DNA from 4 places in the Variovorax sp. GW821-FHT09B01 genome. Region 3 is predicted to be linked to each of the others. Evidence: predicted binding sites of a transcription regulator. Region 3 holds the regulator's gene; each other region holds the start of a gene.
The links. The regulator sigma-54, encoded in region 3, starts transcription at its own class of promoters, with help from an activator protein. The targets are predictions, from matches to a motif close to TGGCANGNAANCTGCTTT.
Positions count from the first base shown of each region.

Region 1: AC07RV_RS27795 (ammonium transporter) is a predicted target of sigma-54. The motif match lies at 4,278-4,295, and genes of this name have one in related genera.
Region 2: AC07RV_RS34320 (transglutaminase family protein) is a predicted target of sigma-54. The motif match lies at 3,519-3,536, and genes of this name have one in related genera.
Region 4: AC07RV_RS18790 (BMP family protein) is a predicted target of sigma-54. The motif match lies at 5,184-5,201, and genes of this name have one in related genera.

Region 1 covers NZ_JBWKPQ010000012.1:35,734-42,826, forward strand. Annotated here, with positions in the region: gene ylqF (ribosome biogenesis GTPase YlqF) at 1-52, shown strand, start outside; gene AC07RV_RS27770 (Crp/Fnr family transcriptional regulator) at 64-669, shown strand; gene AC07RV_RS27775 (DUF1772 domain-containing protein) at 704-1,294, shown strand; gene AC07RV_RS27780 (PaaI family thioesterase) at 1,352-1,765, shown strand; gene AC07RV_RS27785 (acyltransferase family protein) at 1,771-3,000, opposite strand; gene AC07RV_RS27790 (LytTR family DNA-binding domain-containing protein) at 3,193-4,161, shown strand; gene AC07RV_RS27795 (ammonium transporter) at 4,366-5,568, shown strand; gene AC07RV_RS27800 (hypothetical protein) at 5,590-5,931, opposite strand; gene AC07RV_RS27805 (GNAT family N-acetyltransferase) at 6,075-7,093, shown strand, end outside.
Region 2 covers NZ_JBWKPQ010000019.1:27,490-34,582, reverse strand. Annotated here, with positions in the region: gene AC07RV_RS34320 (transglutaminase family protein) at 1-3,444, opposite strand, end outside; gene AC07RV_RS34315 (DNA internalization-related competence protein ComEC/Rec2) at 3,566-6,043, shown strand; gene AC07RV_RS34310 (oxepin-CoA hydrolase, alternative type) at 6,189-7,046, shown strand.
Region 3 covers NZ_JBWKPQ010000022.1:93,666-100,758, forward strand. Annotated here, with positions in the region: gene AC07RV_RS36780 (LysR family transcriptional regulator) at 1-482, shown strand, start outside; gene AC07RV_RS36785 (fumarylacetoacetate hydrolase family protein) at 493-1,281, opposite strand; gene AC07RV_RS36790 (phospholipase D family protein) at 1,395-2,993, opposite strand; gene AC07RV_RS36795 (RNA polymerase factor sigma-54) at 3,004-4,593, opposite strand; gene lptB (LPS export ABC transporter ATP-binding protein) at 4,624-5,418, opposite strand; gene lptA (lipopolysaccharide transport periplasmic protein LptA) at 5,415-6,137, opposite strand; gene AC07RV_RS36810 (thiol:disulfide interchange protein DsbA/DsbL) at 6,352-6,999, opposite strand.
Region 4 covers NZ_JBWKPQ010000005.1:435,069-442,161, reverse strand. Annotated here, with positions in the region: gene AC07RV_RS18810 (hypothetical protein) at 98-448, shown strand; gene AC07RV_RS18805 (ABC transporter permease) at 494-1,420, opposite strand; gene AC07RV_RS18800 (ABC transporter permease) at 1,417-2,499, opposite strand; gene AC07RV_RS18795 (ABC transporter ATP-binding protein) at 2,496-4,142, opposite strand; gene AC07RV_RS18790 (BMP family protein) at 4,142-5,125, opposite strand; gene AC07RV_RS18785 (cysteine hydrolase family protein) at 5,303-6,100, shown strand; gene AC07RV_RS18780 (amidase) at 6,136-7,093, shown strand, end outside.

The DNA.
Region 1 (7,093 bases), on a different contig from region 3:
GCAGCGCAAGGGCGGCAAGGCCGCGGCCGCCGAGGACGACGCGGTCGCCTGAGGCAACGGACCATGCAGCAGCCGGCCGCCACCGATGCCGCCTGGCACGCGGCCCTGGCGCGCCGCTTCCCCGAACTCGGTGTCGGCCCGCTGGCCGCGCTCGCCGGCGCGCCCCGCCGCGAGACCCTGGCGCCGCATGCGGTGCTGCTGGCCGCGGGCAACGCCTGGCGCCATGCCTTCTGGGTCGAGCGCGGGCTGCTGCGGCTGTACTACCTCGATGCCGAGGGCCGCGAGTCGAACAAGAACTTCCATGCCGAGGACGCCTTCGTCTGGCCCGTGACGCCGCTGCTGCGCGACGAGCCGGCGGCCTTCTTCATCGCGGCGCTCGAGCCCGCCGTGGTGCGCTGCCTGCCGTGCGACGCGCTCGAAGCGGCGGTCGCGGCGCTGCCCTCGTGGACCGCGCTGCGGCTGGCGGCGCTGGCGGGCCTGTTCGACGACAAGCTGCGGCGCGAGCAGGCCTTCCTGCAATGCGACGCGCGCGCCCGCTACGAGGCGCTGCTGCGCGAGCGGCCCGACTGGGCGCGGCGCATTCCGCTGCGCCACCTGGCGTCCTACCTCGGTATGACCGATGTCTCGCTGTCGCGGCTGCGCGCGGAGATGGGGCTTATCGCAGGTTAAGGCGGGCCGGGGCGGCGCGCGCCACAGTCGGCGCATGCCGCCACGTACCTCGCCGCTCTCCTTCGCGCTGTCTCTTGCAGGCTGGGGCCTGCATGGCTTCGCCGTCTTCGCCTTCGGCCTCATGGCCGGCTTCTTCTGGGCCTACGGCTTCAACGTCAGCCTTGCCACGCTGCAGATGGACGGCGCGAGCTATGCCACCGTGCAGTCCAGCCTCAACCGCCATGTGCGGCACGCGATGTTCTTCGGCTTCTTCTTCGGCCCGCCGCTGCTGTGCGCGCTGGCGCTCGCGACCACCTGGCGCGAATGGCGCGCATGGCGTGGCTGGTTCGGCCTGCTCGCGTTCGCGGGCGTGCTCTATGCGCTGGGCATCGTGCTGTTCACCGCGCAGGTAAACCTGCCGCTCAATGCGTATACGGAGTCGTGGGATCCGCGGGCGCTGCCGCCCGACTGGGCCGAGACGCGCGCACGCTGGAATGCCGCCAACCTCTGGCGCTGCGCGGCCAGCGCGCTGGCCTTCGCCTTGTCGATCGCGGCGCTCGCGCTGCGTGCGCGGGCTGTCGCCGATGCAACTGCCGCGCGCGTTCCGGTCACGGACGCGACGGGCCGGCCAGGGGGCGCTTCGTAGAGTGGGCTCGACCCATTCTGGTCGACAAGGAGAGTCCCCCTCTCGAAGGAGCATCCGATGCTAGACACCATCCAGGCCTTGAATCGAACGGCCGCATTCAACCGCTGGGCCGGCTTCGAAGTCGTGCGCGCGGAAAAGGGCGAGGCCGAGCTGCGCATGGCATGGCGCGAGGCCGACATGGGCCAGTACGCCGGCTTCCTGCATGCCGGCATGATCGGCGCGCTGCTCGACACCGTCTGCGGCTTCGCGGCCGCCACCGTGGCGGGCCGCGTGCTGGCCTCGCACTTCTCGGTCGATTGCATGGCGCCCGCGCTGGGCCGCGTCTTCGTGGCGCGCGGGCGCGTCGTGAAGGCCGGGCGCAAGCAGGTCTTCACCGCGGCCGAGCTGTTCGGCGAGGCCGAGGACGGCACGCTGAAGCTGCTGGCCACGGGCAGCACGATCCTGGTGCCGGTGCCCGACGACAAGGGCTGAGGCCTTCAGCGCGCGGCCGTCAGGGCCGCCGCGGGCGCCCGATCCGGCGTCCGCTTTTCCTGCAGCGGCAGGCCGAACAGCGGCCGCAGCCAGCGCACGCGGCGGATCAGCGCGTCGTTGAGCAGCCAGCAGCCGCCCAGCGTGGCCGCGAGGATCAGCGCCGGCTCGAGCACCGGGCCGAGCGCCAGCGGTGCCAGCCAGACGATCGCCAGCACGATCAGCGTCTGGTGCAGCATGTACCAGGGATAGACCGAGGCATTGGCCCAGCGCAGCCAGGGCCAGGGGCGGTTCAGGTAACGGTGGCCATGGCCGAGGAGGGTGGCGACCGCGGCCCAGAGGTAGAGCGAGCGCAGCACGGCGTTGACTTCGTTCGGCACGCGGCCGGCGCCCAGTGTGCGCGCCGCGATGTAGGCGGCGACCACCGCCACGGCCAGCGCCAGCGACACGCGGCGCAGCCGCTCGAGCTCGCGCCAGATGCCGCTGTCCGCGCCCATCCAGTAGCCGTAGAGGAAGACGGTGAAGTAGATGCTGTGCAGGAAGGGGTCGCGCACCAGGTTGTGGGTCGGCGGGTAGTGCGGCGCCAGCAGCAGCGTGAAGGCCGCGAGCGGCAGCACCGGCAGCAGCAGCAGCCAGCCGCCGCGCAGCCCGTTGAAGGCCCGGCGCAGCGCCTGGCCCGCGGCCGAACGCCACAGCGGCAGCGTGAGCGCCACCGCGGCCGTGTAGACGAACAGGTACGGCAGGTACCAGAGGTGGTTCCAGGTGATGCCGAACTCTGCGCCCGCGAAGGCGCCTTTGGGCCAGGGCTGGCTCATCGTCAGGTAGCGCAGCAGGAAGGCGCCGAAGCCCGGCGCCACCAGGCCGTTGGCCACGCCTTCGGCATAGGCCTGCCAGGGCACGACCACCGCCATGCCGAAGGCCAGCGGCAGCATCAGCCGCAGCCCGCGGCCGCGCAGCAGCGCCGCCGTGCCCTGGTGGCGGCTCAGGAAGGCCAGCGAGACGCCCGAGATCAGGAACACCAGGTCCATGCGCCACAGGTTCAGGATCCGCATCGGCCACTGCAGCCATTCGGCCGCATGCGGGCTCTTGAGGTGCCAGGGCCAGTCGGCCACGTAGTACATCGCCACGTGGTAGACGATGACGAGCAGGAAGGCGAGGGCGCGCAGGGCGTCGATGTCGTGCCGGCGCGCTTCGGCGGCCGGCGGGACGGGGTTGCGTGGAAATCGGTCGGTGGGCATGAAGGCTCCTGGATCGGGGACTGAACGAGCGGCCATGGTCCGGGAGCGGCGCGGCGGCGGCGCGCCCGGGGGACGGATCGCGGGCGCTTTGTGACGAGCGGTGGCCCCGGTGGGACGAAACAGGGGGCGAAATCCGTCCCTTGGCGGCCCCTGCCGCCCCGTTCGCCCCGCGGATCGCGACAATCGCCCGCCATGGCCGGCCCGCGCAAAGACCTCTACCACCGCTACGAACCGATCCGCCGCTACGTCGAGGTCGGCTTCTGGATCGTCGTGATGGCGCTGCAGGCGCTGTTCAACACCACGGTGGCGATGGTCGACGCGCGCTCGCGCGCGGTGCCCCGCGAAACCTGGGAGATCGTGGTCTGGGAGGGCTCGAGCCACCTCGTGCTGCTGCTGCTGGTGCCGGCCATCGTGGCGCTGGAGCGGCGGCTCTCGCCGCTGGCCTCGCTCGCGCCCGGCAGGCTGATGCGCTACCTGGCCTGGCATCTTGCGGCCAGCGTGGCGTTCAGCCTGGCCCACGTGATGGCGATGTTCGCGCTGCGCTCGCTGGCCTATGCCGCGGCCGGCGAGCACTACGCCTTCGGCGGCTGGGCCGCGCAATGGGGCTACGAGTACCTGAAGGACGTGCGTGCCTACGTCTCGATCGTGTTCGGTATCTGGGCCTACCGGATGTTCATGCTGCGCTGGCAGGGCGAGGCGCGAGTGCTCGACGCGCCGGACGAGGCGCCTGAAGGGCCGCAAGCGTCGCCACGCCCGGCCGATGCCGAGCCGGCCCCGGCCGCGGACGCGCCACCGCCGCCCGCCGAACCCGCGCCGCCCCCGGCGCCCGCGCGCCCCGAGCGCTTCCTGGTGCGCAAGCTGCGGCGCGAATTCCTGATCGCCGCCAGCGACATCGACTGGCTGCAGGCCGAGGGCAACTACGTCGGCCTGCACGTCAACGGCCACGACTACCTGCTGCGCGCCACCCTGACCGACTTCCTGACCCAGCTCGACCCGGCGCTGTTCGTGCGCGTGCACCGCAGCCATGCGGTCAATCTCTCGCGGCTGCGCGAGATCGAGCCGCTCGACGGCGGCGATGCGCGGCTGCACATGCACGACGGCAGCACGGTGCCGTGCAGCCGGCGCTACCGCGAGGCCCTGCGCGGCGCCACCGCCGCCTGAGCCCCCGCGGGGGTGCGCCATGCACCGTCAGGCGGCATCCGTTCGGGTGCGCCGCGCCCGCCCATCGGGCCGAATCAGCCCCATCTCGGCCCGTTTCGCACCATTGATGAGCTTGTAGGCACCATTTTTGCTTCATTGGCCCGCCGTCCTGCTGAATTCAGGTGCGGCGCACCAAATCAATCCAAAAACCAGCAAGAAGCTCCAATGGACGCACTCAAACAGGGCGCAGACGCGCTGTTCATCCTTCTAGGCGCGATCATGGTGTTGGCCATGCATGCGGGATTCGCCTTCCTCGAACTCGGCACGGTCCGCAAGAAGAACCAGGTCAATGCGCTCGTGAAGATCCTGGTCGACTTCTCGGTCTCGACCATCGTCTACTTCCTCGTCGGCTACGGCGTGGCCTACGGCACCCACTTCTTCGTCAGCGCCACCGAGCTGTCGGCCCGCAGCGGCTACGACCTGGTGAAGTTCTTCTTCCTGCTGACCTTCGCGGCCGCCATTCCGGCCATCATCTCGGGCGGCATCGCCGAGCGCGCCAAGTTCTGGCCGCAGCTGATCGCCACCGCCGTCATCGTCGGCTTCGTCTATCCCTTCTTCGAAGGCATCGCCTGGAACAAGCACTTCGGCATCCAGGACTGGATCGCTTCGGTCACGGGCCATGAATTCCACGACTTCGCGGGCTCCGTGGTGGTGCATGCCGTGGGCGGCTGGCTCGCGCTGCCGGCCGTGCTGCTGCTGGGCGCGCGGCGCAACCGCTACCGCGGCGACGGCTCGCTGGCCGCGCATCCGCCGTCGAACATCCCGTTCCTCGCGCTCGGCGCCTGGGTGCTGTGCGTGGGCTGGTTCGGCTTCAACGTGATGAGCGCGCAGACCATCGACAAGATCTCGGGCCTGGTCGCGGTCAACTCCGTGATGGCGATGGTCGGCGGCACGCTGGTGGCGCTGGCCATGGGCAAGAACGACCCCGGCTTCGTCTACAACGGCCCGCTGGCCGGGCTGGTGGCGGTGTGCGCGGGCTCCGACCTGATGCACCCGATCGGCGCGCTGGTGGTGGGCGGCGTGGCCGGCGCCATCTTCGTCGCGATGTTCACGCTGACGCAGAACAAGTGGAAGATCGACGACGTGCTCGGCGTCTGGCCGCTGCACGGCCTGTGCGGCACCTGGGGCGGCATCGCGGCCGGCATCTTCGGCACCCAGGCACTGGGCGGCATCGGCGGCGTGAACCTCGGCGCGCAGCTCATCGGCACCGCCATGGGCGTGGTCTGGGCGCTGCTCGGCGGCGCGCTGGTCTACGGCGTGCTCAAGAAGACCGTCGGGCTGCGGCTGTCGCAGGAAGAGGAATTCGACGGCGCCGACCTCTCGATCCACCACATCTCGGCGACGCCGGAGCGCGAAGTCAACTGGTGAACGGTTCGCGGCGGGGGCGGCTCAGCACTTCTGGAAGCGCGGGCACTCGGCGACCGCGCGGATCGCCACCACCGTGTTCTCGCCGTCGAGGTGGCGCGAGACGAACTCGACCGGCGTGCCATCGGCGATGTCGGCCGCGAGCTTGCGGTCGGCCAGCCTGAAGGTCTGGGTGGTGAACGGCAGCTTCGAGCGCGGCGGGATCTTCAGGTGCAGGTACAGCTTGCCGCCGGGCTCCTCGTGCGAAGACATCAGGCGCGCGCGCGTGTAGACGGGGTCGGTCTTCGTTTCCTGCGCGGCGGCGCCCGCGAGTGCGAGCAGGGCCGCGGCGGCCAGGGCCAGGCGGGACAGCGGCGGGAAGGGCATGTGCGAACTCCTCGTCGAAGGGGGCGGAAATGCCATTGTGAAGCGCCAACCTTCGGCCAAGCCAAAGATGCGTTCGTCCAAGCGCGCGACGGGACCGCGCTTCGGCACAATCGCGCCCCCGACAAAAACATGGAGGAGGGGAGATGGCGAACGACACGATCGAGATCCGGCGCTTCGATGTCCATGCGGACGACGCGTCCGAATGGGCGCGCTTCCACCGCTACCGGCGCCTGCGCGACGAGGAGCTGCACCCCGGCGAGCCGCAGGCGGCCGATGCCGACTTCGAGCACGACGCGCGGCGCCGCATGCCCTTCCACGAGGCCGAGCGCTTCGTCGCGCGCGAGGGCGACGAGCTGGTCGGCAACCTCATCCTCTGGCGCCGCCGGCCCGACGCACCGAACAGCGAGCCCTTCGCGTTGCATGCGGAGGCCTGGCTCGGCGTGCTGGGCGCGCACCGGCGCCGCGGCATCGGCAGCCGGCTGCTCGTGCCGCTGCTGGCCTTCATGTGCGAGCACGGCAAGACCGTCGCGACGATGAACACCTTCTACCCGCCGGGCCATGCCTTCCTCGAAGCCTCGGGCGCGGTCCTCAAGCACCGCGTGATCGAAAACCGCATGCGCATCGACGGCCTCGACGCGGACGAGCTCGCGCGCTGGAAGGCGCAGGGCACGGCCGGTGGCGCGCTGCGCTTCGAGATCCATCCCGGCCGCACGCCGATGGAGCGCCTGGCGCAACTGCTGGCGCCGTTCTCGGACCTGTTCAACGACATGCCGCTCGGCGAACTCGAGCTGCCGCCCGCGCGCTACGAGCTCGACGGTTATGCCAACTGGTACCGCGAACTCGACCGCAGCGGCGGCGAGCACCACCTGGTGCTGCTGGTCGACGCCGACGGTACGCTGGCCGCGATGTGCGAAGCGCACTGGGACCCGCGCACTCCCGAGCGCCTGCACCAGCGCCTGACCGGCGTGGCGCGCGCCTGGCGCGGCCGCTCGCTGGCCAAGGCGGTGAAGGCCGCGATGCTCGACAGCGTGCGCGCGCTGCATCCCGAACTGCGCACCGTCGTGACCTACAACTCGGAAGCCAACGCGCCGATCCTCGCGATCAACCGCCGGCTGGGGTTCGAGGTGCATCGGCGGCAGGGGGTTTATCAGCTGGGGGTCGA
Region 2 (7,093 bases), on a different contig from region 3:
CGTGTGGCCGGTGCGCGTGAAGCGCGACAGGCGCCGGCTCTCGGCCTCGTAGGCATTGACCGGGAAGGTCTCGTAGTTGCGTCCGCCCGGATGGGCCACGAAGTACTGGCAGCCGCCCAGCGAGCGCTTCATCCAGGTGTCGACCAGGTCGACGGTCAGCGGCGCATGGGCCTTGATGCTCGGATGCAGCGCCGAGGGCGGGTTCCAGGCCTTGTAGCGCACGCCGGCCACGAACTCGCCGGTCACGCCCGTGGGCTGCAGCGGCAGCACGCGGCCGTTGACGGTGACCACGTGGCGGCTCTCGTTGAGGCCGGTCACGCGCACCTCGATGCGCTCGAGCGAGGAGTCGACGTAGCGCACCGTGCCGCCGGCCGAGCCTTCCTCGCCCATCACGTGCCAGGGCTCGAGCGCGTTGCGCAGCGAGAGCTCGACGCCCATCGCCTGCACCTGGCCCACGAGCGGGAAGCGGAACTCGAAGTGCGGCGCGAACCAGTCGGGATCGAAGGCGAAGCCGGCCTGGCGCATCTCGCTGATGACGTCGTCGAAGTCCATCTTGACGAAGGTCGGCAGCAGGAAGCGGTCGTGCAGCTCGGTGCCCCAGCGCGTGACGGGTGCCTTGTAGGGTTCGTCCCAGAAGCGCGCCACCAGCGCGCGGATCAGCAGCTGCTGCGCGATGCTCATGCGCGCATGCGGCGGCATCTCGAAGGCGCGCAGCTCGAGCAGGCCGAGGCGGCCGGTGCTGGAGTCGGGCGAGTAGAGCTTGTCGATGCAGAACTCGCTGCGGTGCGTGTTGCCCGAGACGTCGATCAGGATGTTGCGCAGGGTGCGGTCGACCAGCCAGGCCGGCATGTGCTGGCCATAGAGCTCGCGGTTCTTCGCGATCTCCTTGAGCGCGATCTCGAGCTCGTAGACCTGGTCGTTGCGCGCTTCGTCGACGCGTGGCGCCTGGCTGGTCGGGCCGATGAACATGCCCGAGAACAGGTAGCTCAGCGAGGGATGGTTGTGCCAGTACAGCAGCAGGCTGGCCAGCAGCTCGGGCCGGCGCAGGAAGGGGCTGTCGGCCGGCGTGGCGCCGCCCATCACGAAGTGGTTGCCGCCGCCGGTGCCGGTGTGGCGGCCGTCGGTCATGAACTTCTCGGCCGACAGCCGGGTCTCGAACGCGGCCTGGTAGAGGAATTCGGTGTGGTCGACCAGTTCCTTCCAGTTGTGGGCCGGATGGATGTTGACCTCGATCACGCCGGGGTCGGGCGTGACCTGCAGCATCTTCAGGCGCGGATCGCGCGGCGGCGGATAGCCTTCCATCACGATGCGCACGCCGAGTTCGCGCGCGGTGGCTTCGACGGCGGCGACCAGGTCGAGGTAGTCCTCGAGGCGTGCCAGCGGCGGCATGAAGACGTAGAGCACGCCCGAGGCGCTGCCCTTCTTCTCGGCCGCCGGGCCGTTGGCGCGGCGCGGGTCGCGCACCTCGACGCACAGCGCGGTGCGCGTGACCCAGTGGGCCGATTCGCCGCGCAGCGGCTGGCGCGTGGCGGCGGTGTCGAGGGTGGCGTCGGCATCGGAATCGGCAGCACTGCCGTCGCCCGGGCCTTCACCGGTGCCGGTCCCCGGCCCCTGCATGCGCAGCGTGGCCGGCACGGCCGCGGGCGTGCCGAAGGCATAGGGCACGGCGCCCAGGTCGGCACCGGTGCCGCCGGTCGCGCCCACGGTGTAGCGCGCGCGGTAGTCGGCCGCGCTCGGCAGCGCGCCGCGCGCCGCGGTCGGGTCGCGCTCGATCAGGTAGGGGTAGTCGCCCTTGCTGGCCCAGGGTTGCGAGTCGAGCGGCAGGCGGTAGCCCATCGGCGAATCGCCGGGGATCAGGTAGAGGCGGTCGTCGCGCAGGAACCAGGGGCCGGTCTTCCAGGCCGGGCCCTCGAGCGCGGGCGCGTCGCGGTTCGCGTTGCCGGGCTCGATCGGCAGCATGTAGCCGATCACCGCGTCGAGCTTCTGCGTGAACACGCGGCGCAGGCGCACGCGTTCGAGTTCGTCGTCGAGCTTCGAGTCGAAGGGGTCGACGTTGACCGGCAGGCGGCGTTCGCGCCACAGGTAGTAGTAGATGTCCTCGAAGCCCGGCTGCACGTAGCGGTCGGTCAGGCCGAGCTTGCGCGCCAGCAGGCTGGTGAAGCGGCGCGCGTCCTCGCTGGTGTAGTGGGTCGGGAAGCGCTCGTCGGCGAACAGCTCGGGGTCGTGCCACAGCGTCTGGCCGTCGGCGCGCCAGAAGATCGACAGCGCCCAGCGCGGCAGCTGCTCGCCCGGGTACCACTTGCCCTGGCCGAAATGCAGGAAGCCGCCCTGGCCGTACTCGGCGCGCAGTTTGTGGACCAGCTCGGTGGCGTAGCCGCGCTTGGTGGGGCCGAGCGCGTCGGTGTTCCACTCGGGCGCGTCGCGGTCGCTGGTGGCCACGTAGGTGGGCTCGCCGCCCATCGTGAGGCGCACGTCGCCGGCCTGCAGCCGCGCGTCGACCGCGTCGCCCAGGGTCAGCACCTCGGCCCATTGCTCCTCGGTGTAGGGCTTGGTCACGCGCGGCGATTCGTAGATGCGCGTGACCTTCATGTCATGGCCGAACTCGACCTTCGATTCGTCGACGCCGCCCTCGATGGGCGCGGCGCTCGAGGGCGTGGGCGTGCAGGCTAGCGGGATGTGGCCTTCGCCGGCCAGCAGGCCCGAGGTGGCATCGAGGCCGATCCATCCGGCGCCCGGCAGGAACACCTCGCACCAGGCATGCAGGTCGGTGAAGTCGACCGTGGTGCCGCTCGGGCCGTCGAGCGCCTTCACGTCGGGCGTGAGCTGGATCAGGTAGCCCGAGACGAAGCGCGCGGCCAGGCCGCAGTGGCGCAGCAGCTGCACCAGCAGCCAGCCCGAGTCGCGGCAGGAACCGCTGCCGTTGGTGAGCGTTTCTTCCGGCGTCTGCACGCCGGGCTCCATGCGGATCAGGTAGTTGACGTCCTGCTGCACCTGCTGGTTGATGCCGACCAGGAAGTCGATGGTGCGCTGTTCCTTGCGGTCGATCTTGTCGAGGTAGGCCGCGAGCAGCGGCGTGGGCTCCTCGGTGACCAGATAGGGCGCGAGCTCCTCGGCCTGCGAGGGCGTGTAGGCGAAAGGAAAGTTCTCGGCCTGCGGCTCGAGGAAGAAGTCGAAGGGGTTGTAGACCGCCATCTCGACCACGAGGTCGACCGTGACCTTGAACTCGCGCGTCTTCTCGGGGAACACGAGCCGCGCCTGGTAGTTGGCGAACGGGTCCTGCATCCAGTTGACGAAGTGATCCGCGGGTTCGACGCGCAGCGAGTACGAGATGACGTTGCTGCGGCAATGCGGTGCCGGGCGCAGCCGGACGACCTGCGGGCCGAGTTGCACCAGGCGGTCGTATTTGTAGTGGGTGACGTGGTGGAGCGCGGCGTGGATGGACATGCGTTTTTGTGTGCAGTACTGGCAGATTGCATCGAAAAGATGTCTCTGGTGAGACGCATACTAGCCCAGAAGACAAAGCAATTAGCGCGCCACGGAGCGTCGTTGGGGGAGGGTTTGCATCATGGTCGCCAAGGGTGTGCGAGACGCATCCGATGCCGTCTCGCGCGCGCGCTGCGCGTTCGTCGCGCTCGCGGCGGCGCTCGCGGGCGTGGCGCTGCAACTGCGGCAGCCGCAGCTGTGGGACGGCATGGCTTACGCGGGCGGACTGCTCGCGGGCATCGCAGGTCTCATCGGGGTTTGGCGCATGCCGCGGCATGCGCGAGTCGCCTGGGTCTGCGCCGTACTGGCCGGCGCGGCGATCGGCGCGGGGCTCGCGGGAGCGCGGGCCACGGTCTATGCGGCGGGCGCGCTCGATCCCGTGCTCGAGGGGCGCGACCTGCAGCTCGTGGGCGTGGTGTCGCAGATGCCGCAGCGCGGCGAGGCTGGAACGCGCTTCCGTTTCGCCGTCGAGTCCGCGCGCTGGGCCGACCCTGCCATGGCCGGATCCCCCGCAGTGCCCGACCGCATCGCGCTCGGCTGGTATGCCGAAGGCGCCAGCCTCTGGAACGACCCGGCCGATGCGTCCGCACCGACGCTCCTGCCCGAGAGCCCGGTGCATGCCGGCGAGCGCTGGCGCCTGACCGTGCGCCTCAAGGCGCCGCACGGCCATCGCAACCCGCATGGCTTCGACAGCGAACTGTGGATGTGGGAGCAGGGCCTGCGTGCCAGCGGCCATGTGCGCCTCGGCGCGCGCGACGAGGCGCCCGCGCGGCTGGGCCTCACGGGGCGGCACCCGATCGAACGCGCGCGCGAGGCCGTGCGCGATGCCATTTTCGAACGCGTGCCCGAGCGCTTTGCCGCGGGAGTGATCGCCGCGCTGGTCACGGGCGACCAGGGCGCGATCGACCGCGAGGGCTGGGACGTCTTCCGCGCCACCGGCGTGGCCCATCTGATGTCGATCTCGGGCCTGCACGTGACCTTGTTCGCGTGGCTTGCCGCGCACATCGTCGGCGCGCTCTGGCGCCGCAGCCCGCGGTTGATGCTGCGCCTGCCGGCGCAGCGCGCGGCACTCGTGGGCGGCGTGCTGCTGGCCACGCTCTATGCGCTGTTCAGCGGCTGGGGCGTGCCTTCGCAGCGCACGGTCTGGATGCTCGCGACCGTCGCGCTGCTGCGCCTCACGGGGCGACGCTGGCCCTGGCCGCACGGCTGGCTGCTGACCGCGGCGGTGGTGGTCGCGCTCGATCCCTGGGCCCTGACGCAGGCCGGCTTCTGGCTCAGCTTCGTCGCGATGGGCGTGCTGTTCGCCACCGACGCGGGCTGGCCCGGCGACACGCGCCCGGGCCTGCGCGCGCGGCTGTGGCGGCTGCTGCGCGAGCAATGGACGATCACGCTGGCGCTCACGCCCTTGAGCCTGCTGCTGTTCCAGCAGGTGTCGCTGGTCGGGCTGGTGGCCAACCTGGTCGCGATTCCCTGGGTCACGCTGGTGATCACGCCGCTGGCGATGCTCGGCGTCGTCGCCGCGCCGCTGTGGGACCTCGCGGCACGCGCGGTGCAGGGGCTCGGGCTGCTGTTGTCATGGCTCGCGGCGCTGCCGTTCACCAGTGTCTCGATGGCCGCGCCGCCGGCGTGGCTGGCCGCCTGCGGCGTGGCGGGCGGCGTGCTGGTCGCGATGCGGCTGCCGTGGTCGCTGCGCGCGCTGGGCCTGCCGCTGCTGCTGCCGGTGCTGCTGTGGCAGCCGCCGCGTCCCGCCCTCGGCGAGTTCGAACTGCTCGCGGCCGACGTCGGCCAGGGCAATGCGGTGCTGGTGCGCACCGCGAACCACAGCCTGCTCTACGACAGCGGCCCGCGCTACAGCCTCGAGAGCGACGCCGGCCAGCGCGTGCTGGTGCCGCTGCTGCGCGCCCTGGGCGAACGGCTCGACCTGCTGGTGCTGAGCCATCGCGACAGCGACCACACCGGGGGCGCGAGCGCCGTGCTCGCGATGCATCCGCACGCCGAGCTGCTGAGCTCGATCGAGGCCGAACATCCGCTGCAGTCGCAACGCCCCGCGCGGCGCTGCGAGGCGGGCCGACGCTGGACCTGGGACGGCGTGGACTTCGAGCTGCTGCATCCGCAAGCCGGCGACTACCTGTTCTTCACGCGGCCCAACGCGGTTTCGTGCGTGCTGCGCATCGGCAACGGCCGCGCGACCGCGCTGCTGGCCGGCGACATCGAGCGGCTGCAGGAGGCCGCGCTGCTCGAGCGCATGCCCGAACGGCTGCGCGCCGACGTGCTGCTGGTGCCGCACCACGGCAGCAAGACCTCGTCGAGCGCGGCCTTCCTCGATGCGGTGCGCCCGCGCATCGGCCTGGTCCAGGCCGGCTACCGCAACCGCTTCGGCCACCCGGTGCCCGAGGTGGCGGCGCGCCATGCCAAGCGTGGCGTGCGCCTGGTCGAGAACGTGCGCTGCGGCGCCGCGCACTGGACCAGCGCCCGCCCGGCCGAGGTGGACTGCGAGCGCGAACGCTCGCCGCGCTACTGGCAGCACCGGCCGGCCGTTGAGGTTAAAACTGTGAACTAGTTGTTAAAAATTTTCCGGACGAACCCTTGCCAGGTCGGGCGCGGCGGCGTCCCATGCGTTGTAGCGAAAGACAACGACGCAGGGGACCCATGAAATCGCATCACCGCCAGGCTTTCTTCCCGCGCTCGCCCGCGGGCACCGCGCCATGACCGCCGCCGTCCCCGCCATCACCAGCAGCCACGTCGGCACCAGCTCCGCCGCGCGGCTCAAGACGCACCGCGACGGCCCGGTGCTGGTGCTGACGCTCAGCAACCCCGGCGCGCGCAACGCGCTCAGTCCCTCGGTCTACCGTGCCGCCGCCAAGGTCATGCGCGACGCCGCGGGCTTTCGCACCGTGCGCGCCATCGTGCTGTGCGGCGAGGGCGAACACTTCAGCGGCGGCGGCGACCTGCGGCGCCTGACCCGGCAGCGCCGGCTGCCGGCCGCCGAGCAGCACGAGCACCTGGCGGCGCTGCACGACTGGATCCTCGCGATCGAGGCGGCGCCGCAGCCGGTCATCGCCGCGGTCGAGGGCGCGGCGGCCGGAGGCGGCTTCTCGCTGGCCCTGGCCTGCGACCTGGTCGTGGCGGCCGAGGACGCGAAGTTCTTCACCTCCTTCGTCAGCATGGGCCTGACGCCCGACGGCGGCGCCACCGACTCGCTGGCCCGCGCGCTGCCGCCGCAGGCCACGCTCGAGCTGCTGCTCGACGACGAGCCCTGCACGGCGCGGCGGCTGCACGGCTGGGGCGTGGTCAACAAGGTGGTGCCGCCCGGCGAGGCCTGCGCGGCGGCGATCGCGTGGGCCCAGCGGCTCGCGCGCGGTCCGTTCGAGGCGCAGGCGCGCACCAAGCAGCTGGTGCACGCGGCGCGCGGGCGCAGCCGGCGCGAGCAGCTCGATGCCGAGCGCGAGTCCTCGGTCGCCAGCCTCTATGGCGAGGAGAGCGGGGAGCGCATCAAGGCCTTCCTGTCGCCGCGCAAGAAACGCGCGGCCGACGCGGAACCTGTTCCCGAAGTGCGCGAATAAATCCGACCGTCGCCTTGGCGGGCTTGGCATCAGGGGTTCTACTGGCC
Region 3 (7,093 bases):
GCTACGTCGCGCAGTCGCTGCTGAAGGCGCCGCAGGTGGTGGTGGCGTCGCCGGCCTACCTGAAGGCCTACGGCCGGCCCGCCACGCCGGCCGACCTGGCGCGCCACAACTGCCTGGTGCACATCATCAAGTCGGGCTCGGGCGTGTGGAAGTTCGCCGGCAACCCGCCGCAGGAGGTGCGCGTGCGCGGCACCGTGCGCGCCAACATGGGCGATGCGATCAAGCAGTGCGCGCTGCTGGGCATCGGCATCTCGCTGCACCCACACTACATGGTGTCGGAGGAACTGAAGGCCGGCACGCTCGAGGCCCTGCTGCCCGGCGCGGTGCCCGAGGAGCTCGACATCCACGTGGTGTTCTCGACCCGGCGCAACATGCCCAGCCGCGTGCGCCACCTGCTGGAGTTCCTGCGCGAATGGTCGCGCCATCCGCCCGACTGGGCCTTGCCGGCCACCACCGCGGCGCGCGGCACCGCGGGTCGTTGAACGGTCGCCCTCAGGCCTCTTCGGCGACGAAGGGATTGCGCAGGCAGCCGAGGCCCGAGATCTCCACCTCGACGACATCGCCGGCCTTCAGGTGCGGCGACTTGCCGTCGGTGCCCATCCAGATCACGTCGCCCGGGTACAGCGTGAGATGCCGCGTCATCGCGCTGATGAAGGTCGCGATGCCGAACAGCATCTCGCCGGTGCGGAACTGCGTCTTCACCTCGCCGTTGACGCGCACCGTGGTGCGGGCCGCTTCCAGGTCGAAATCGGTTTCGATCCACGGCCCCATCGGCTTGAAGGTGTCGCAGTTCTTGGCGCGCCAGAAGGTGCGGTCCGAGGCCTGCCAGAGCCGCTCGCTCACGTCGTTGCCGATGGTGTAGCCCAGCACGCACGACAGCGCGTCGGCCTCGCTCAGGTGGCGGGCCTTCTGGCCGATCACCACGACCAGCTCGCCCTCGTACTCCACCTGCTTCGCGTTGGACGGAATGACGACGGCTGCCTCGTGAGGAACCAGCGCGTTGACCGCGCGGTAGCCGATGTCGGCCTTCTCGGGGATCGCGAGCGTCTGGCCGCTTTGCTCGGCGTATTCCTTGATGTGGCGCACGTAGTTGAGCCCCGCCGCATAGAAGGTGCGCGGCAGCAGCGGCACCTCGATCCGCACGTCGGCCAGGCGATGCACGGCGCCCGTGAAGTCGTGGCCGCCGAAGGGGCTGCCGTTCACCGCGCGGACGCGGTCGTCCTCCAGCACGCCGTAGCTGCTGGCGGCCGCGCCGGGCGCGGTGTAGTGGATCCATTTCATGCGCGTGCTCCTGTCGGTGGTGTTCGGGCCCCCTGCTCGCAGAGGCACCACAGCATGACAGGCCGAGGTTTGCGGAACGGAAACCGACGGTTTGCGAAAGCCGCCCAAACCGCCTAGAGCAGGCTCTCGGGCGTCAGCGGCGCCAGCAGTTCGAGCATGGTGCGGTCCCAGAAGCCCGAGTCGGGCTCCTCGCTCAGCACCGTGGTCTTGCCGGCCTCCTCGCTGACCCACTCCAGGCGCGAGTCGCTGCCTTCGGCGAAGCGCAGCCTGTAGGCGCCCTGCTGCTTGAGCACCTCGAGCAGCTTCAGCGCCTGCTGCGCCATCTCGGGGCTGCGGATGAACAGGCCGATCTCGGTGTTGTGGACCTCGGAGCGCGGGTCGAAATTCATCGAGCCGACGAACAGGATGCGCTGGTCGATCACCGCCGACTTGGCATGCAGCCGGCCGACCGAGGTGCCGAACAGGCCCAGCCGCACGCTGCGGCGGGTGCGGTTGGTGCTGAGTTCGTAGAGCTCGGCGCCCAGGCGCAGCATCTCGGGCCGGTAGCGGCGGTAGGCGGTGTGCACCAGCGGCTCGTCGGTGGCGGCGAGCGAGTTGGTCACCACGCTGATCTTCACCTGGCGCCGGCGGATCTCGTTCATCACCTCGAGCCCCGCGGCGCCCGGGATCAGGTAGGGCGAGACGATGGTGACCTCGCTGCGCGCGCGGCGCATCTGCTCGACCACGTTGTAGCGCACGCTGTCGACGTCGAGCAGCGGCACGCCGCCGTACGAGGCGGTCTTGCCGATCACGCGGTCGGGCGAATCGGCATAGGCCTCGGCCGTGGTCCAGATCAGGCCTAGCCGGCCGGCGTCGAGGTCCTCGGCGATCGGGCCGTAGCCCAGCAGGTCGTTGGGCGCGGGCTTCGGCGGCGGCGGCGTGGTGTCGGGGCCGGTGGCGGCCTCGAAGCGGCGTCGCAGTTCATCGTTCGGCAGCGTGCTCGCCACCACCGACTCGACGGGCCGCACGTAGGGGCTGTTCCAGTACTGGTCGAACAGGCTGCCCAGGCGCGGGATCAGCGCGCCGGTCACGAAGGTGTCGAGGTCGATGAAGTTCTCGCCCGCGGTGCGCCGGAAGTACTGGTTGCCGATGTTGCGCCCGCCCGCCACGGCCATCGCGCCGTCGGCGATGAACAGCTTGTTGTGCATGCGCCGGTTGACGCGGCTGAAGTCGAACAGCGAGGCCGTGAAGCGCGCGAGCAGGCTGCCGCGGCCGGCCGGGAAGGGGTTGAACAGGCGCAGCTCGACATTGGGCGTGGCCGCGAAGCCGCGCAGCAGCTCGTCCTCGCCCGCGGTGTAGAGGTCGTCCATCAGCACGCGCACCCGCACGCCGCGCTGCGCGGCATCGCGCAGGGTGCGCAGCAGGTAGCGGCCGGTCTCGTCGTTCTCGATCTGGTAGTACTGGACGTCGAGCGTGCGCTGGGCCCGGCGCGCGAGCTGGATGCGGGTGTCGAAGGCGAAGTCGCCGCCGGGCATGAGGCGAAAGCCGCTGAGGTCGGGGTCGGGCTGCGCGGCCAGCGCGATGCGCCCGAGCGCGGTGTCCTTCGACACGGCGATGGCCTTGGTGGGGGCGCGCGGAGCCTCGTCGGGCAAGGTGGCGCAACCGGCGGCCAGCAGCGCGGCCGCGATGGCGAACACCCGGAGCCCACAGCGCGACAGCAGGCGTCGGGCCATCGGCGGCTTTCTACAGGGCCTTGCGCAGGTTGGCGGGCGCAATGCGCAGCGCCTCGCGGTACTTGGCGACGGTGCGGCGCGCGCACTCGATGCCCTGCTCCTTGAGCATCTCGGAGATCTGGCTGTCCGACAGCGGCTTCTTCACGCTCTCCGAACCGACGAACTGCTTGATCAGCGCGCGCACCGCGGTGCTCGAGGCATTGCCGCCGGTCTCGGTGCCCAGCGCCGAGCCGAAGAAGTACTTGAGCTCGACCGTGCCGAAGGGCGTCGACATGTACTTCGCGGTGGTCACGCGCGAGATGGTGGACTCGTGCAACCCGAGCTCGTCGGCGATCTCGCGCAGCACCAGCGGGCGCATCGCGAGTTCGCCGTGCACGAAGTAGCTCTTCTGCCGCTCGACGATGGCGTTGCTCACGCGCAGGATGGTGTCGAAGCGCTGCTGGATGTTCTTGATGAACCAGCGCGCCTCCTGCAGCCGTTGCGACAGCGCCTGGCTGCCCTCGCCCTTGTGCGACTTGAGCGCGCCGGCATAGATGTCGTGCACGCGCAGCCGCGGCATCACCTCGGGGTTGAGCATGACGCGGAACTTCACGTTGGTGCCGCGGCCGGTCTTGGTGACGATCACGTCGGGAATGACGATGTTGCGCTCGACGTCGACGAAGCGGCGGCCCGGCTTGGGTTCGAGCCGCGCGATGATCTGCAGCGCCGAGCGCACCAGCTCCTCGTTGGTTCGCGTGAGCGTGGCCAGGCGCTTGAAGTCGCGCCGCGCGAGCAGCTCCATCGGCTGCTTGCAGATGGCGAGCGCGGTCTTGCGCACCAGCTCTTCTTCCTCGGTCTCGTCCTCGTCAGCCAGCGCGCGCAGCTGGATCGCGAGGCATTCGCCGAGGTCGCGCGCGCCCACGCCCGCGGGCTCCAGGCTCTGCAGCAGGCCCAGCGCGACCTGGAAGTGGTGCACCAGCTCGTCGAACTGGTCGTTGTCGTCGCCCGCGAGGCCCGAGGCCAGCGCCGGCAGCGAATCCTCGAGGTAGCCGTCGTCGTTGAGCGACTCGATCAGGAAGCGCAGCGCGGCGCTGTCGTTCTCGTTGAGCCGCAGGCTCAACGCCTGGCGGTGCAGGAAGGATTGCAGCGATTCCTGGCTGCGCGCGAGCTCGGTGGCATCGGCGCGCTCGTCGTCGCCGGTGCTGCTGTTGTTGCGCGCGGGCGCGTCGCTGCCCCATTCGCTGTCGTCGGGCGCCATGTCGACGGTGCCGTCGCCTTCCCAGTCGGGCTCGCGCTCGGGCGAGTCGAGGGCCGGCTCGGCCTCGGACGACGAGGTGGTCTCGGTGGACGTGGTCGAAGTCGAAGGCGCGGCGCTCGCGTAGTCGCTCTCGGCTTCGCGCTCGGTGTCCTCGCGCGGCGCGGGCGTGTCGGCGGCGTCGAGGCCGAACTCCTCGCGCGCGGCTTCCTCGGCGGTGCGCTCGAGGAAGGGGTTCTCGTCGAGCATCTGCTCGACCTCCTGGCTCAGTTCGAGCGTGGAGAGCTGCAGCAGCCGGATCGACTGCTGCAGCTGAGGCGTCAGCGCGAGATGCTGCGAAACGCGCAGCGACAAGCCTTGTTTCATGCCCTCAGGAAATGACTTGCACGAGGGTCATCACATCCGGAAGTGCTCGCCCAGGTAGACCCGGCGCACTTCGGCGTTGTCGACGATCTCCGAGGGCGTGCCCTGTGCCAGCACATGGCCGTCGCTGATGATGAAGGCGTGGTCGCAGATGCCCAGCGTCTCGCGCACGTTGTGGTCGGTGATGAGCACGCCGATGCCGCGTTCCTTCAGGAAGCTGATGATGCGCTGGATCTCGATCACCGCGATCGGGTCGATGCCGGCGAAGGGTTCGTCGAGCAGGATGAAGCGCGGCTGGGTGGCCAGCGCGCGCGCGATCTCGACGCGGCGGCGTTCGCCGCCCGACAGCGCGAGCGCGGGCGAATCGCGCAGGTGGTCGACACGCAGGTCGGCCAGCAGCTCCGACAGGCGCTCTTCCATGCGCTGCTTCGACAGCGCCTGCGGCCGGCCGTTGGCATCGGGCTCGCGCTGCAGCTCGAGCACCGCGCGCACGTTCTCCTCGACCGTGAGCTTGCGGAAGATCGAGGCTTCCTGCGGCAGGTAGCTCAGGCCCATGCGCGCGCGGCGGTGGATCGGCATGTGGGCGATCGGCTCGCCGTCGATGGAGATCTCGCCCGCGTCGGCGCGCACCAGCCCGACGATCATGTAGAACGAGGTGGTCTTGCCGGCGCCGTTGGGCCCGAGCAGTCCGACCACTTCGCCCTTCTGCACGTCGAGCGAGACGTCCTTGACCACCTTGCGGCTGCCATAGCTCTTTTGCAGGCCGCGCGCGACGAGGCGGCTGCCCGGCACGCCGTTGGCTTCCTGGGTTCCGGCGGCTTCGATCACTTGCGTTCTTCCCCTTCGCCGCTCAGCGTGGTGGTGGAGCGCAGTCCGGCGCCCGGTGCCGGCGTGGGCGCCGGGGCCGCGGGACGGCGCGTGGCCGGCGCCGAGGCGCCGGGCGCACCCGGTGCGGCGGGCGCGGCCGACTTCGGCGTGAGGATGGCCTTGACGCGGCCACCGCCACCTGGCGCCGACACGCCGGCGTTGGGCGGCACGGTCGAGCCGTTGACGGTGTAGGTGTCGTTGCTCTGGTCGTAGACGATCAGCGCGCCGCTGCTCTCGTCGTTGGGCGTGGCGCCGACCAGGCGGCGCATGACGGCGCGGCGGATGAACTTGACGTTGTCGGCGCGGCTGTCGTACTCGATGACCTCGGACTCGCCCTCGATCCACTCGTCGCCGTTGCCGTTGCGCTTCTGCTTGTAGTAGGCGAGCTTGCCGGGCGCCGCGGTGACCACGCCGTACTGGTAGCCCTCGGGGTCCTGGCGCACGTCGATGCGCGCGCCGCGGATGATGATGGTGCCCTTGGTGACCACCACGTTGCCGGTGAAGACGCTGGTCTGCTTGAGATCGTCGTAGCGCATCGAATCGGATTCGATGTTCATCGGCTTGGTCCGGTCGGCCGTTTCGGCCAGGGCGGAGGCGGCGGAGCCGGCCAGCAGCAGCGCGGCCAGCACGAGGCGACCGGTGCGGCGAAGGGAGGAGGTGGGGTGAGAGTGCGATGTCATAGAGGCACGAAACTTGCTCTGCATTGTATGCGGCCCATCGCGCCAGACCCATGCGCGCGGATGAAAAAGCCCCGGGGCGGCGAACCCGGGCACGGCACCCCGCGGGATCGCCCCGCGTTCTGCCGACCGGCCGGATGACGGCCCGGCCGCCCCGGAACCCTCGATGGGATTCCGGCCTCCCGGCGGCGGAGCGGCCAGGGCCGCGAGACCGGTCTCAACCCTTGCGGGCTTCGCCGATCAGATAGTTGGTCACGGCCAGCGCCTTGTTCATGTTGCCGGCGAGTTCGCCGTCCACGTACCAGCGGCCGGCCACGGCCAGCGCGGGCACGCCGGCCACCTTGTAGGCCTCGGTCAGCTGCGAGGCGCGCTTGGCCTTGCTCGCCACGCCGAAGGAGGTGAACAGCTCCTTGAACTTCGCGCCGTCGAGGCCGTTCTTCTCGGCCCAGGCCACGATGTTGGCGTCGCCGTTCACGTTTTGGCGCTGGGCGTGGATCGCGTTGAAGACCTTGGGCTGGTACTCGTCGACCTTGCCCAGCGCCTCGAGCGCGTAGTACAGGCGCTGCTTGGCTTCGACGTCGTTGCCCACGAAGGGCACCGGCACGCGGCGCAGCACCACGTCCTTGGGCTGGCCCTTGGCCCAGGCCTCGAGCGCGGGCTCGAAGTCGTTGCAATGCGGGCAGTTGTACGAGAAGAACTCGATCACCTCGATCTTGCCGGCCGGTGCGTCGACCGGCACGCGCTTGTCGAGCACGAGGTATTCGGTGCCGGCCTTCGGTGCGCGGGCCTGGGCTTGCGCGGGCAGATGGGCCATCAGGCCGAGCGAGCCAGCGGCGACGGCCAGCGAGAAATCACGACGTTTCATGGGAAAGAGCTCTCCAGTTGGTAGACGGCAGACTGAGCCGGGCCGATGAAGCGGAGTTCCCGCGCGCGGTGCTCGGGGCTCCGGGAAACCGGGG
Region 4 (7,093 bases), on a different contig from region 3:
TTTGGGAACGTTCTTCACCGTCGCGATGTGCGCAGTATCGGGTCGCCGTCCGTTGGAAGCGCATCACGGCGATTCCCGCCCTCTGGAGTTGAAACAAATGATTCTCTCGCGAACCGTCTTCAAGCTTGCCGCCGCAGGCCTCGTTGCCGCTGGCGCCCTGACCGTCGCCGCAACGGCCAACGCCGACACCAGCTGGTCCGTCGGCATCAACGTCCCCGGCGTGGTCGTGAACGAGCCGGCCCCCGTCTACACCTATCCGGCGCCGACCTACTACCAGGCTCCGCGCCCGGTCTACTCCGTTCCGCCGCCCGTCTACTACGAGCCGGCCGCGCGCTGGGAGGAACGTCGCGCCGAACGCTGGGAAGAGCGCCGTGCCGAGCGTCGCGAATGGCGCCGCCGCCAGTGGGAGCGCGAGCAGTACCACCGCTACTACGAGAATCGCGACTGAGGTCGGCGGCCTCGCGTGCAGGGCCGCCTCCTCCGCACCTGCGCTTCAGCCCTGCGCGGGCAATGGCTTCGTGAGCGCTGCGGGCGCGACCTGTCGACCGACCAGCCCGCCCACCGCCAGCAGCGCGAGCACGTAGGGCAAGGCGATCAGCAGGGCGCTGGGCACCTCGATGCCCATCGCAGGAAGCTGGAACTGCAGCGCAGTGGCGGCTCCGAAGAGACAGCAGGCCATCACGGTCCGGCCGAGGCGCCAGTTGCCGAAGATCACCGCCGCGATCGCCAGGTAGCCGGCGCCGCCGGTCATGCCTTCCGTGAAGGTGTGGATGTCACCGATCGACAGGAAGCAGCCCGCCAGCGCGGACATGAAGCCGGTGAACAGCACAGCGCCGTACCGGATGCGGCTCACCTTCAACCCCGAATGGCTCGCCGCCTGCGGCGACGTGCCCGCGGCATGGATCGCCAGGCCGAGCGCAGTGGCGCGCATCACCCAGCCCACCAACACGATCAGCACGATGGCGGCATAGAGCAGCCATGCCTGCCGGAAGACCTGCTCGCCCAGGTGCGGAATCTCCGACAGGCCGGGTGGCGCCCACTTGTCCAGGCCCGGGATCTCGGCGCGCGAGCGGCTGCCGAAGATCGCCCGGTAACCCAGGGTGGTCGCGCCGAGCACCAGGATGTTGATGCCGATGCCGGTGACGATCTGGTTGGCGCGCAGCGTGATGCTCAGAAAGGCCTGCAGCCACGCGATGGGCAGCACGCACAGCACGCCGCAGAGCAGGCCGAGCAACGGCGAGCCGGTGGCCCATGATGCGGTGGCGCCTGCAAAGGCGCCGGCCAGCATGAGGCCCTCCACGCTCATGTTGAGCACGCCGGCCCGTTCGCTCATGAGCTCGCCGGTGGCGGCGAGCAGCAGCGGCGCGGCGAGCCGGATGCTCGAGCCGACGAAGACGGCGGCCAGTTCGGGATCGATCATTTGCGTCGCGCCTCCATGCGCTGGATGCCGATGGCTGCCCCGGCGAGCGTCACGATGATGAGACCCTGGATCACCACGACCAGGGCGGTAGGCACTTGCGCCACCATTTCCATGTTGATCCCGCCCGAACGCAGGAAGCCGAAGAGCAGCGAGCCCGCAACCACGCCGGTCGCGCTGCCGCGTGCGAGCAGGCCCACCACCAGGCCGTCGAAGCCGTAGCCCGACGAGAAACCGGCCTTGAGCGTGTACTGCTCGCCCTGCAGCATCAAGGCGCCGGCAAGTCCGCCGAAGGCGCCGGCTGCGCAGAGCGCGCCGATGGCGAGGCGGTCGATGGGCATGCCGGCGCGGCGAGCCGCGCGCGGGTTCAGGCCGGTTGCGCGCAGCTGCAGTCCCGTCACCGTGCGGTTGAGCAGCAGCGCCACCGCCACCGCCAGCACCACCCCGATCAGCAGGCCGACGTGCAGCGGCGTACCCGCATCGCCGGTGAGTAGCGGCAGCTGGGTCGCCGCCGGAATCTCCAGCGACTCGGGCAGCGTCGCGCTGCTCGTCATCGGCCGGCGCAGCAGGTGCTCGGACTGCACGCTGCCGTACACCATCCAGATGGCGATGAAGGAAAGCAGCAAGGTCGCGATGACCTCGTTGGTGCCCATCTTGACGCGCAGGACGCCGGCGATGCCGCCCCAGAACGCGCCCGCCGCGCAGGCGCCGAGCATAGGAACGATGAAGGCCAGCCCCCACGGCAGCTGCGCCACTGGTGGCCACAGCGCGAGCGCCGTGGCCGTGATGCCGCCAACGGCAATCTGCCCTTCTCCGCCCACGTTCGTGAGGTTTGCGCGCTCGGCCAGGATGAAACCCAGGCCGACCAGCATGAGCACCAGCGCACGGTTGATCGAGGCAGCCAGCGCATAGGACGAGCCCCAGGCGCCGTCCGCGAACGCGGCGACCGCATCGCCCACGGGCACGCCGAGCGCGGCGATCAGCAAGGCACCGACGCCAAAGGCCAGCAGCACGGCGGCTGCGGAGACCTGCAGCGCAGGGGTCGGCCTGAGCCGCGACCAGGCAAGTACAGGACCGCTCATGGGGCGACCTCCTCTGCAACATCTTCCTTGTCACGGTGCCCGGCCATCCAGGCACCGATGCGCGCGCGGTCCGCGCCCGCCGTGGGGCATGTGCCCATCACCCGGCCCCGGTAGAGCACCAGCACGCGGTCGGCGACGCTCAGCAATTCGTCGAGCTCCGACGAGATGAGCAGCACGCCGACCCCGCGGTCCGCGGCGGCCCGGATGTGGCCGTAGACGGCCTCGACCGCGCCGACATCCAGGCCGCGCGTGGGCTGCGCCGCCAGCAGGAAGCGCAGGCCCTCGAGCGTGAGCTCGCGCGCGAGCACCGCCTTCTGCTGGTTGCCGCCGGAAAGGCCTCCGAACGGCACGTCGGGGCTGGCGGCGCGCACGTCGTAGCACTGCATGAGGTCCAGCGCCTCGCGGCGCATGGCCGCGCGGTCGAGGAGGCCGAAGCGCCGGAACCGGTCCAGGCGGTCGAGCATGATGTTCTCTGCGACGTTCATGCCTGTCACGCAGGCCAGCGCGTGCCGGTCTTCGGGCACCACGCCGCAGCCCGCGGCGCTGAGCTGGCGCGGCGTGGCGCGCGTCATGTCCTCGCCGCAAACGAAATAGCGCCCCTCGGTGGGACGCAGCATTCCCGAAAGCACCGCGCCCAGCTCGCCCTGGCCATTGCCCTCGACGCCGGCGATGGCCACGATCTCGCCCGGCTCCACCACCAGGGTGAAGTTGTCCAGGCGCACCACGCCATCGACGTCGCGCACGGTGAGGCCGTCGGCCAGCAGCGCTGCCTCGCGCGTCGGGCTGCCCGGTGCCGGCCGGGACGCACGAGACGCCCGTACCGGCGCGACGGCAGGCGCCTGCAGGTCGCGCTGGATCATCGCGCGCACCAGCGCGTCGATATCCTGTGCGGGCGCGTCCGAGCGCGCCACCACGCGGCCGCCGCGCAGGACGGTCGCACGCCGCGCAACGCGCTGGATCTCGGCCAGCTTGTGGGTGACCAGCACCACGCCGCAGCCCTGCTGCGCCACGCGCGTACACACCGAGAGCAATGCCTCGATCTCCTGCGGCAGCAACACGGCGGTGGGTTCGTCGAGCACCAGCAGGCGCGGCTCGCGCACCAGGCACTTCACGATTTCCACGCGCTGGCGCTCGCCCACCGACAGGTCCTGCACCTTCGCATGCGGATCGAGCGCGAGCCCGTAGCGCTCCCGCATCGCGGCGATACGCGCCGCGCCGGCCTTGCGGTCGAGCACGCCGCGCACCTGGCCGAGCAGCAGGTTGTCGAGCACCGTCATGTCGGGCACGAGGCTGAAATGCTGGTGGACCATCGCGATGCCGTGCGAAAGGGCATCCGCCGGCGAGCGCGGGCGAAACGCCTCGCCGGCCAGCGTCATCTCGCCCGCGTCCGCGGCGTGCACGCCGAAGACGAGATTGCACAGCGTGGACTTGCCGGCGCCGTTCTCGCCCAGCAGGCAGTGGACCTCGCCGGGATGGAGCGCCAGCGAGACGTCCTGCAGCGCCTGCAGCGCACCGAAGCGCTTGGACAGCCCCTCCAGCTTCAGCAGCGGCGCGGCGGCCGGCGTTGCGGCGAACCCCGGGCCGCCGTCGCTGATGCCGTCACCGAGGCCGTCACCGAGGTCGATGGCGTGGCGCTCGCGCATCAACCCTCCAGCACCTTGATCTTGCCGGACAGGATGTCCTTCTTGATCTGCTCGAGCTTGGCCTTCTGTTCGTCGGTCGCCCCGCAGATGACCATGTCCGATGCGTTCGGCCCCATGGCCAGTCCGAAGGGCTTGTAGCCGGCCTTCCAGGTACCGCCGACGGCCTCCTTGATGGCGTACTGCACCTGATAGCCGACGCCGGTGATGCTGTAGGCGGGATAGAGCGGATCGGTGCCGCAGCGGTTGGTGTAGCTGCCGATGATCTTCGTGCCCTTCTCCTTGGCCGCCTGCTCCATGCCGCGCAGGCCGAGGTTCAGGATGTGATAGTGCATGTCGGCGCCCTGCGCGATGGCCGCCAGCGTGGCTTCCTTGGCCTTGGCCACGTTGTCGAAGTCGCCGGTGTAGTTCTCGAAGTACTTGATGCCGGGCTTGATGTACCTGGCGCCGTTGCCGAACTCCTTGCCGGCATTGACGATGGAAGGGATCTCCATGCCGCCCACATAGCTCACGGCCCCGTTCTTCGAGAGCATCGCGGCGGCGGCGCCCGCGACGAAGGCGATCTCGGCCTGCTTGACGTCGTAGCCGGCCACGTTGGCCGTCTCCTCGGCCTTGTTGCCGCCGACGATCGAGAAGTGCGTTTTGGGGAAGCGCTTGGCCACCTTGAGCACGGCGGCCTGGGTCTGGCCGCCGACGCCGATCACGAGCGCGTTCTTGCTGGCCAGGTTGGTCAGGGCCTGCTCCATGTCGGCGTAGTTGATGTTCTCGATCATCTGCACCTTGATCCTGGCGCCGTACTCCTTCTGTGCGGCCACGAGTCCGTCGTAGCCGGACTCCATCCATCCCTTGTCCGACTTGGACCCGGGAATGAGGATGCCGACCGCGAGCGGATCCGCGGCCGAGGCCGGCAGGCTCAGCACGAGGGCGGTGAAGGCGCTGACGCCTGCGAGGACGGCGGCGCGGCGGGAGGGAGACGGAATCTGCATGGCATGCCTTTCGCTAGTTGGAGGGTTAAGTAACTAATCAATTACTTACCGACAACGCATCGCAATAACAGTGCCAGTGAATTCGCCGACTTTTTGCCGCATATCGGTGCGGCGACCACAACGAATGCACCAGCCTGCGGCGATGCGCCCTTCGCCCGCACACCACCGGAGCCTTTGATGAAACGCCACCCCTATCTTCCCGATGCCCGGCCCGACGGCGCCCTGGGCCTGGGCCAGCAGTACTACTGGGTCGCCAGCGAGCGCGAGGTCGATATGTCCGTGGAGCCGCCCGCGCCGCTGCGCGCTCGGGTGCAGGCGCAGCCGCAGAACGTGGTGCTCGACCTGCGCCGCACGGCCATCGTCATCATCGACCTGCAGAACGACTTCTGCACCGAGGGCGGATGGGTCGACCACATCGGCGGCAACTATGCGGCGGACCGCACGCCGATCGCCCCGCTGCAGAAGCTGCTGCCCGGGCTGCGCCGCGCCGGCGTGCCGGTCGTCTGGGTCAACTGGGGCAACCGCCCGGACCTGGCCAACATGCCACCCAACCAGATCCATCTGTACAAGAACAGCGGCACGGGCGTCGGCCTGGGCGACCCGCTGCCCGGCGGCAAGGGCCACGTGCTGCAGAAGGACTCGTGGGCCGCGGCCATCGTGGACGAGCTCGCACCGCACGAAGGCGACTTTCTGGTCGACAAGCACCGCATCAGCGGCTTCTGGGACACGCCGCTGGACAGCATCCTGCGCAACCTCGGGGTGCGCAGCATCCTCTTCGCGGGCTGCAACACCGACCAGTGCGTGCTGCACACGCTCACCGACGCCAACTTCCTGGGCTACGGCTGCGTGATGCTGAGCGACTGCTGCGCCACGAGCTCGCCGGACTTCTGCACCGAGGCGACGATCTGGAACGTCAAGAAGTGCTTCGGCTTCGTGACCGACTCGGCCGCCGTGCTCGCGGCGCTGCCCGCCTGATGCACACGGAGACAGCGCACGGATCGGGCGGCTGGATGCCCGGCCCCCGCTGCGAGCGGCCCGCCACCGGCGTCGGCGCGCTGAACGGGGTGCGCCTGGGCGTGAAGGACCTCATCGACATCGCAGGCGCCGTCACCGGCGGCGGTAACCCGGACTGGGCCGCCAGCCACGCGCCGGCCGTGCACGACGCGCCCTGCGTGGCCGCGCTGCGTGACGCAGGCGCGCGGGTCGTCGGCAAGACGATCAGCGACGAACTCGCCTTCAGCCTGGAGGGCGAGAACGCCCACTACGGCGCGCCGCGCCATCCGCGCGACCCCGATCGGCTGCCCGGTGGGTCGTCCAGCGGCAGCGCCGCCGCGGTCGCATGGGCGGAGGTCGACCTGGCGCTGGGCACCGACACGGGCGGCTCGGTGCGCGTACCGGCGGCGTTCTGCGGGGTAGCCGCGATGCGGCCCACGCACGGCCGGATCCCGCTCGACGGGGTCCTGCCCTTCGCACCGAGCTACGACACGGTGGGGTGGTTCGCGCGCGATGCCGACCTGCTGCGCCGCGCCGGGCATGCGCTGCTCGGCACCGAAGCCCGCATCGGCAGCGACCGGCCCGCGCCGCCCCTGCGCCTGTGCGTGGCCACGGACGCGCTGGCGCTGGCGGAGCCCGCGGTGCGCGAGCCGCTGGCCGCGTGGGCCCGCCTGATGCGCATCGACAGCGAGCGCAGCGCCTATGGCGGCAGCGACTGGCGCGACTGGTTCGAAGCCTATGCCGTGCTCCAGGGCCTGGAGATCCAGGCCCACGTCGGCCCGTGGATCCGGCGACAGCGGCCGCGCTTCGGCGCCGCCATCGCGCCGCGCTTCGAGGCGGCGCTGGCGCTCGATGCCGCACAGGGAACGCGCTGGAGCGACTGGCGCGCGCAGGCCGCCGCGCGGCTGGCGCAGAGGATGGGCCCCGACGAGGCGTGGCTGATTCCCGCCGCACCCTGCTTCGCGCTGTCGCGCC